2 regions of the Pseudomonas sp. 300 genome follow, and region 2 is predicted to be linked to the other one. Evidence: riboswitches for the same ligand, from Rfam matches in the RefSeq annotation. Region 2 holds a riboswitch; the other holds the start of a gene.
The links. Region 2 has a riboswitch for cobalamin ahead of cobO (cob(I)yrinic acid a,c-diamide adenosyltransferase). Riboswitches for the same ligand answer to the same signal wherever they lie in the genome.

Region 1 (3,987 bases), 1.4 Mb from region 2:
CTGGCCAGTTGGTCGGCAAACAACTCGTGCAGCGGCGATTCGTGATCCAGGTTCGGGTCGAGTTTGCGCTGGGCGTCCACTTGATCGGGGAACGCGGCGAACGTACCAGCGGCAACGGCCGGGCTGTCGACCACGGTGATCACCGCGTCAACGGTGCAGGCACTGCGGATTTCCGGCCACTGGAAGGCTTGAACCAGCGGCTTTGGCAGGGCCAGACCCGAGGTTTCGATCAGGATGTGATCGAGATCGCCGCGACGGGCTACAAGTTCACGCATCACCGGGAAGAATTCTTCCTGAACGGTGCAGCACAGGCAGCCGTTGGCCAGTTCGTAGACGCGGCCGTTGGCTTCTTCTTCGGTGCAACCGATCGAGCACTGCTTGAGGATTTCACCGTCGATGCCCAGCTCGCCGAACTCGTTGACGATCACCGCGATGCGGCGGCCTTGCGCGTTGTCGAGCATGTGCCGCAGCAAGGTGGTTTTGCCCGAGCCGAGGAAGCCGGTAACGATGGTGACGGGGAGTTTGGCCAGTGTTTTCATCGGATGCCCTTTGGCAAGGTGGCGGGCATACGGGACGACAATCGCGGCGACGGATGCGCGCGCGGAAGAGTTCGCCACCGGATCACCCCGCCCGGTTGTAGTGAGAATCTGTGTCGAGGCAGGTCTCCTGGCTGACGGTGTGCCTGTCGCTAGACTGGCGTTTGCTGCGCCTTCCCGCGGGCTCCAGGGCTGGAGCGTGCAGTGGCGTGGCAGCGAACATCACCGTTCACAGTTGCGGGGGCAGCCGCGGCATCGACCGCGTTCCCTTCTTAGCTTCGGCAAACGCCGAAGAACCTCGAAAGCGCAAGGCTACGCATGGTGTGTGGGCGGGTCAATGTCCGTCAGTTGATTGCAATCCCCTGTGGCGAGGGGATTTATCCCCGTTGGGCTGCGAAGCGGCCCCCTGCATTCCTTCAGGGCCCCGCAAGCAGGTTTTGCGACGGCGTCGCCGCCGAACGGGGATAAATCCCCTCGCCACAGGTAACACTCCTTGCCCTTGCCCCCGAGTTGAGAACCCTTGCCAATTGACGCCCAACCCCCGCCCATGCTCTCCTACACGCCTTGTTACGGGTGCCCTTCACAGGGTGAAACGGGAAACCGGTGAATCATGTGCTTTACTCAAAGCCATGTCAGTCCGGTGCTGCCCCCGCAACGGTAAGCGAGCGAAGCGTCAGATCCACTGTGCCGGCAATTCGGCATGGGAAGGTGACGCTTGCAGGTTTCGGTTGACGCCCAAGCCCCTCGCGAGCCCGGAGACCGGCCCGCAACACAAAGTGACGATTACGTTCACTGAACAACAAACCCGCGGTGGGCGGGCGCTGTTTGAACCTCTGCGAGCCCGATTCGCAGGGGTCTTCCATGCGCTCTATTCACCCGCTGACAGACCAGAGGGAAGCGCCATGTCGATCATCAGCAGCACCGGCAGCAACACCGATAAGAGCACCACCAGCACCACCACGACCCTGACCCAACGCCTGACCGCTGCCGTATGCGCATCGATCCTTGGCGCGTGCCTGGTGTATTTCGCCGGTTTCTCGCACATCGAAGCGGTGCACAACGCCGCGCACGATACCCGTCACAGCTCCGCTTTCCCGTGCCATTGAGACCTGTCGACATGATCAAGCGTATTGCGCAAACCGCAGGTTTCACCGGGCTGCTGGCCGCCCTGCTGCTGACCCTGCTGCAAAGCTTCTGGGTCGCTCCGCTGATTCTGCAGGCCGAGACTTACGAAAAATCCGAGCCGGCCGCTGTTGAAGTTCATGAGCACGCCGCCGGTGCCGCCGCTCACACCCACGATGCCGAAGCCTGGGAGCCGCAAGACGGCTGGCAGCGCGTGCTGTCCACCACGGGCGGCAATCTGGTAGTTGCCGTCGGTTTTGCGCTGATGCTCGCTGGCCTCTACACCTTGCGCGCACCGACCAAAACCTCGCAGGGCCTGCTCTGGGGCCTGGCCGGTTACGCGACGTTCGTACTGGCGCCAACCCTCGGCCTGCCACCGGAACTGCCGGGCACCGCCGCAGCGGATCTGGCACAACGGCAAATCTGGTGGATCGGCACCGCTGCATCCACTGCGGTTGGCATCGCGCTGATCGTGTTCAGCCGTCATTGGCTGATGAAGATTCTCGGCGTGGCCATCCTGGCGGTTCCACATGTGATCGGCGCACCGCAACCGGAAGTGCACTCGATGCTCGCGCCGGAAGCCCTGGAAACCCAGTTCAAAATCGCTTCGCAGCTGACCAACATGGGATTCTGGCTGGCTCTGGGCCTGATCAGCGCCTGGTTGTTCCGCCGCAAAAGCGATGGCCAATACCACGCATGACCAACACCCGCACAGCGCCGACGTTAGTGGTCGGCCTGGGCTGCCAGCGCGGCTGCCCCGTGAGCACGCTGCGGGCGTTACTCGATCAGGCGCTACAGGCGCATCAAATCGGGCTTCACCAGATCAAGGCCTTCGCCAGCATCGATCTGAAGCGTGATGAACCTGGCCTGATCGAACTCGCTGCACAACTCGCGCTGCCCCTGATGTACTTCAGCAGTGAACAACTGGCCGGTTATCAACCACGACTCAGCCACCGCTCGGACATCGCCTTCGAACGCACCGGCTGCTACGGCGTAGCAGAAAGTGCCGCCCTCGCCCTTGCCGAACAACTGGCCCAGGCGCCGGCAAAACTGCTGATTTCCCGACAAAAGTATGCCCAGGCGACCCTGGCATTGGCCTGCTCTGCGTAAAATCCTCGATAATCCTCGCCTTCGATCATGAGCAATCTTCATCTGAAGCCTTGACCAGCCCCTTTTTCTGACAGGAAACGACGATGACCGTCTACTTCATTGGCGCAGGTCCCGGCGACCCGGAACTAATCACCGTCAAAGGCCAACGACTGATCCGCAGCTGCCCGGTGATCATCTACGCCGGCTCACTGGTCCCGGCCGCCGTGCTGGAAGGCCACAATGCCGAACAGGTGGTCAACAGCGCCGAATTGCACCTGGAACAGATCATCGAACTGATCAAAAGCGCCCATGCCAACGGCCAGGACGTCGCTCGCGTACATTCCGGCGATCCGAGTCTGTATGGCGCGATTGGTGAACAGATTCGCTACCTGCGCGAACTCGATATTGCGTTTGAAATCATTCCCGGTGTTACAGCGACAGCGGCGTGTGCGGCGCTTTTGGGGGCGGAGCTGACGTTGCCAGACGTGTCACAGAGCGTGATCCTGACTCGCTACGCCGACAAGACCAGCATGCCGGCAGGTGAGGAACTGGGGAATTTGGCGCAGCATGGGGCGACCATGGCCATTCATTTGGGGGTGAATCATCTACAGAAAATCCTGATCGAATTGCTCCCGCATTACGGCGCGGATTGTCCGATTGCGGTGATTCACCGGGCGACCTGGCCGGATCAGGATTGGGTGGTGGGGACGATTGCGGATATTGCCGGGAAGGTTGAGGCGAAGGGTTTTCGGCGCACGGCGTTGATTCTGGTAGGTCGGGTGTTGGGCAGTGATCATTTCAGCGAGTCGTCGCTGTATTGCGCCGGGCATGCGCATTTGTATCGGCCATAGGGCCTCATCGCGAGCAGGCTCGCTCCCACAGGGGATCGTGACCAGACTCAATTGCTGTGTCCGCCACAGATCCAATGTGGGAGCGAGCCTGCTCGCGATGGGGCCAAGGAATTTTCCCCATAAAAAAACGGCGCTCACGGGGCGCCGTTTTTCTTGTCGCAGCGAACACCTTAGTAGTAGGCGTTTTCTTTCTGCGTGTGGTCAGTCACGTCACGAACACCCTTGAGCTCGGGAACGCGCTCGAGCAAGGTGCGCTCGATGCCTTCACGCAGGGTGACGTCGGCCTGGCCGCAGCCCTGGCAACCGCCACCGAACTTCAACACGGCGATGCCGTCGTCGACCACATCGATCAGGCTGACCTGACCGCCGTGGCTGGCCAGCCCCGGGTT
Region 2 (3,987 bases):
CCCCACCAGTTCTGCGCGCGAGCCTTCGACATCGGTCAGCGAATCGAGCAAATACAACATGCCGCCGCACTCGGCCAGCAACGGTTTGCCCGCCGCGTGGTGAGCGCGAATGGCGTTGAGCATTTGGGTGTTCCGGGACAGCGCCACATGGTGCAATTCGGGGTAGCCACCCGGCAGATAGAGGCTGTCAGCCTCCGGCAATTGCGTGTCGCGGATCGGCGAGAAAAATGACAATTCGGCGCCCATGGCTCGCAGCAAATCCAGGCTCGCGCCATAAGTGAACGCAAACGCTTCATCACGGGCCACGGCAATGCGAACGCCGGCCAGCAACGGCTCGGCAGCGATCACTTCTGGAGCAGCGAATTCCACAGGCGGCGGTAGTGCAACGTCACAACTGTTGGCCAGTGATTCAGCCGCTGCATCGAGGCGCACGTCGAGGTCGTTCAGCTCGCTGGCCTGAACCAGGCCGAGGTGCCGACTCGGCAGTTCAATCCCGGTTTCCCGGGACAACGCGCCGTACCAACGCAAACCTTCAGTCAGGCTGCCTTCAAGCAATTGCGCATGGCGCAAGGTGCCGACGCGGTTGGCCAGCACCCCAGCGAACGGCAAGTCCGGCTGATACTTCGCCAACCCCAACGCCAGCGCGCCAAAGGTCTGCGCCATCGCCGTGCCATCGATCACCCCGAGCACCGGCACACCGAAATGCCGCGCCAGGTCAGCGCTGGACGGCGTGCCGTCGAACAGGCCCATGACGCCTTCGATCAGAATCAGATCCGCTTCACCGGCGGCTTCCCACAACAGTCGACGACTTTCCTGCTCGCCGACCATCCACATGTCCAATTGATACACCGGCGCACCGCTGGCGCGCTCGAGAATCATCGGATCGAGAAAGTCCGGGCCGCATTTGAACACACGCACCTTGCGCCCCTGATTGCGATGCAAACGGGCCAGCGCGGCGGTGACGGTGGTCTTGCCCTGACCGGAGGCCGGCGCGGCAATCAAGACCGCCGGGCAATGACGTGGTTGATTCACAGCTCGACGCCTTTTTGCGCTTTGATCCCGGCCTGGAACGCATGCTTGATCACGCCCATTTCAGTGACGGTGTCGGCCAGATCGATCATTTCCGGCTTGGCGCCGCGACCGGTGACCACCACGTGTTGCATCGGCGGACGCGCCTGCAAGTCGCTGAGCACCTGATCGAGGTCGAGGTACCCGTGCTTGAGGGCGATGTTCAGTTCATCAAGCACCACCAGGCCGATCGACGGATCACGCAGCAATTCGCGGGACACTTCCCATGCAGCTTCGGCGGCGGCGATGTCACGCTGGCGGTCCTGGGTTTCCCAGGTAAAACCCTCGCCCATCACATGAAACCGCACCTGCTCCGGGAAGCGCCGGAAGAACAACTCTTCGCCCGTGCTGTTGCGACCCTTGATGAACTGCACCACGCCGCATTGCATGCCGTGGCCCATAGAGCGCGCGAGCATGCCGAAGGCCGAGCTGCTTTTGCCTTTGCCGTTGCCGGTCAACACCAGCAGCAGGCCGCATTCATTCGGGGAGTTGGCGATGCGCTCGTCAATCACGGCTTTTTTGCGCAGCATGCGCGCCAGATGGCGTTCGTCACGATCGGGAGTATCAGTCATGGGGAGCTCTCCGTTGAGGCTGGATAACGGCGGGCAGGCACAAGAATAGACGGCAAGAAGCCTGGCATCGCCCACCGTGATGCCGCTGGATGGATCAGGCCGGTCTCCGGGCTCATGAGCGGCGCTTCGCCTGACTGCGCGCCTTCCCATGTCAATTGACACAGTGGCTCAAGGCGCAGTCTTCTCTCATTTACCGTTGCGGGGGCAGCGCCGGGATCGTGGTTGTTAATGTGTTGAACGCACGCACTCACCGGCTTCCCTGTTTCACTCTGTCGACCAAGGCCACAGAGCACCTGAAACAAGCCGCGAAGGTTAGAGGGTTGGGGGTGGAGCGTCAATTAAAGCCGGGACGCCGCTGGGCGAATAACTGCCACTGATCAATAAAATGACGCCAATCTTGTGCCACGCTCTCAGCAGTGATATCAAAGCGCCACAACCTGACAACACAATAACAAGGGTGAGCCACATGCAAGGCATGATCATCAGCAATCCGAAGCTGGAATTCCTGCGCCCGGTGCTGGAGCGCTGGTTTGACTGTATAGACCGCTACAACGCGGTGCGCGGCGATAACGACACGCCTTACTGGTACGACGAAAAAGCCAACCTCGGCTTGCTCTCGGCCGCGGCGTGGATGGCGGAAATGGTCACGCTGCAGCACACACCGACCCGCAAACAGAACGAGGAAGGTGAACGCAACGCTCGCGCCGACCTGTTCATTGCCACCAGCGAAGAACGCGCCTACCTTCAGGCCACGCAGCGTTGGCCACGGGTCAACAGCCTGAACCTGACACAGGCCCTGGTCGATATCACCAGCGACGCCAAGCGCATCAGCTACGCCAGCGACCTGAAACTCGGCTGCCTGTTCGTCGCACCGCAAAAGTCCCAACACGGCGCCACCCCGGAAGAACTCCAGGACATGGTCGACGACCTGCAAAAGGAACACACCTGCGCCGTCGCCTGGTATTTCCCCTACGCCTACCGCAAGTTGCGCAACGAAGCGGGCAACTATCATCCCGGCATCGCCGTGCTGTTCAAGGAAGCCCGCGGCTGACCGGTTGAACCATCGCGGGTTTGCGCTTCTCTATTGATCAGGCCACTGCATTTATAGGGAAGATCAGTATGCGCAAGCCCCAATTCGTTCTCGTCATCGCCCTCGCCGGAGGGCTCGCCGCCTGTGGTGAAACCTCCAGCCTGCAAGTCTCCGACGGCACCGGCCCGTCACCCAAACTGCCAGAACCGAACAAAACCCTGATCCCTACGGTGAATATCGCCCCGGCGATCGGTTGGCCGGACGGCGTGAAACCTGTGGCGGCAGCGGGAACGCAAGTGGCGGCCTTTGCTGAAAACCTCGATCACCCGCGCTGGCTGTACGTGCTGCCGAACGGCGACGTGCTGGTCGCCGAAACCAATGCGCCGCCCAAACCCGACGATGGCAAAGGCGTCAAAGGCTGGGTCATGAAGAAAGTCATGGGCCGCGCCGGTGCCGGCGTCCCGAGTCCGAACCGCATCACTTTGCTGCGCGACAAGGACCACGATGGCATCGCCGAAACCCGCACGGTATTTCTGGAAAACCTCAATTCGCCCTTCGGCATGACGCTGGTTGGAAATGACCTGTATGTCGCCGACACCGACCGCTTGCTGCGTTTCCACTATGAAGTCGGCGACACGGCCATCAAGTCGCAGCCGATCAAAGTGGTCGATCTACCCGGCGGGACGCTGAATCACCACTGGACGAAAAACGTCATCGCCAGCAAGGACGGCAGCAAGCTGTACGTCACGGTGGGCTCCAACAGCAACGTCGCCGAAAACGGCATGGATCAGGAAGTAGGTCGCGCGGCAATCTGGGAAGTGGATCGCGCCACCGGCAACCACCGGATCTTCGCCTCGGGGATTCGCAATCCAAATGGTTTGGCCTGGGAACCGCAAAGCGGCGCCCTGTGGACAGCCGTCAACGAGCGGGATGAAATCGGCAGCGACCTGGTGCCGGACTACATCACTTCAGTGAAGGACGGCGGGTTCTATGGCTGGCCATACAGCTACTACGGCCAACACGTCGACATTCGCGTCGAGCCGCAAAACCCGGACCTGGTCGCCAAGGCCATAGCGCCGGACTACGCGGTCGGCCCGCACACCGCGTCGCTGGGCCTGACGTTTGCGGAAGGCAACACGCTGCCAGCGCAATTCAAGGAAGGCGCGTTCATTGGCCAGCACGGTTCGTGGAACCGCAAGCCGCACAGTGGTTACAAAGTGATTTTCGTGCCGTTCAGTGCCGGCAAACCGACCGGGCAACCGGTTGATGTGCTGACCGGGTTCCTCAATAAAGATGAAGATGCCATGGGCCGGCCGG

Region 1: linked by a shared signal. The riboswitch ahead of Q7W83_RS12685 (CbtB domain-containing protein) and the one ahead of cobO (cob(I)yrinic acid a,c-diamide adenosyltransferase) in region 2 are both predicted to bind cobalamin.

What each region holds. Positions count from the first base shown of each region.
Region 1 is NZ_JAVLRV010000002.1:1,309,055-1,313,041, reverse strand. Features, by position in the region: gene cobW (cobalamin biosynthesis protein CobW) at 1-539, opposite strand, end outside; cobalamin riboswitch at 640-852, opposite strand; cobalamin riboswitch at 1,091-1,318, shown strand; gene Q7W83_RS12685 (CbtB domain-containing protein) at 1,439-1,642, shown strand; gene Q7W83_RS12680 (CbtA family protein) at 1,654-2,358, shown strand; gene Q7W83_RS12675 (cobalamin biosynthesis protein) at 2,355-2,768, shown strand; gene cobM (precorrin-4 C(11)-methyltransferase) at 2,852-3,598, shown strand; gene nfuA (Fe-S biogenesis protein NfuA) at 3,769-3,987, opposite strand, start outside.
Region 2 is NZ_JAVLRV010000002.1:2,666,353-2,670,339, forward strand. Features, by position in the region: gene Q7W83_RS18530 (cobyrinate a,c-diamide synthase) at 1-1,032, opposite strand, end outside; gene cobO (cob(I)yrinic acid a,c-diamide adenosyltransferase) at 1,029-1,640, opposite strand; cobalamin riboswitch at 1,721-1,952, opposite strand; gene Q7W83_RS18540 (hypothetical protein) at 2,107-2,691, shown strand; gene Q7W83_RS18545 (PQQ-dependent sugar dehydrogenase) at 2,760-3,987, shown strand, end outside.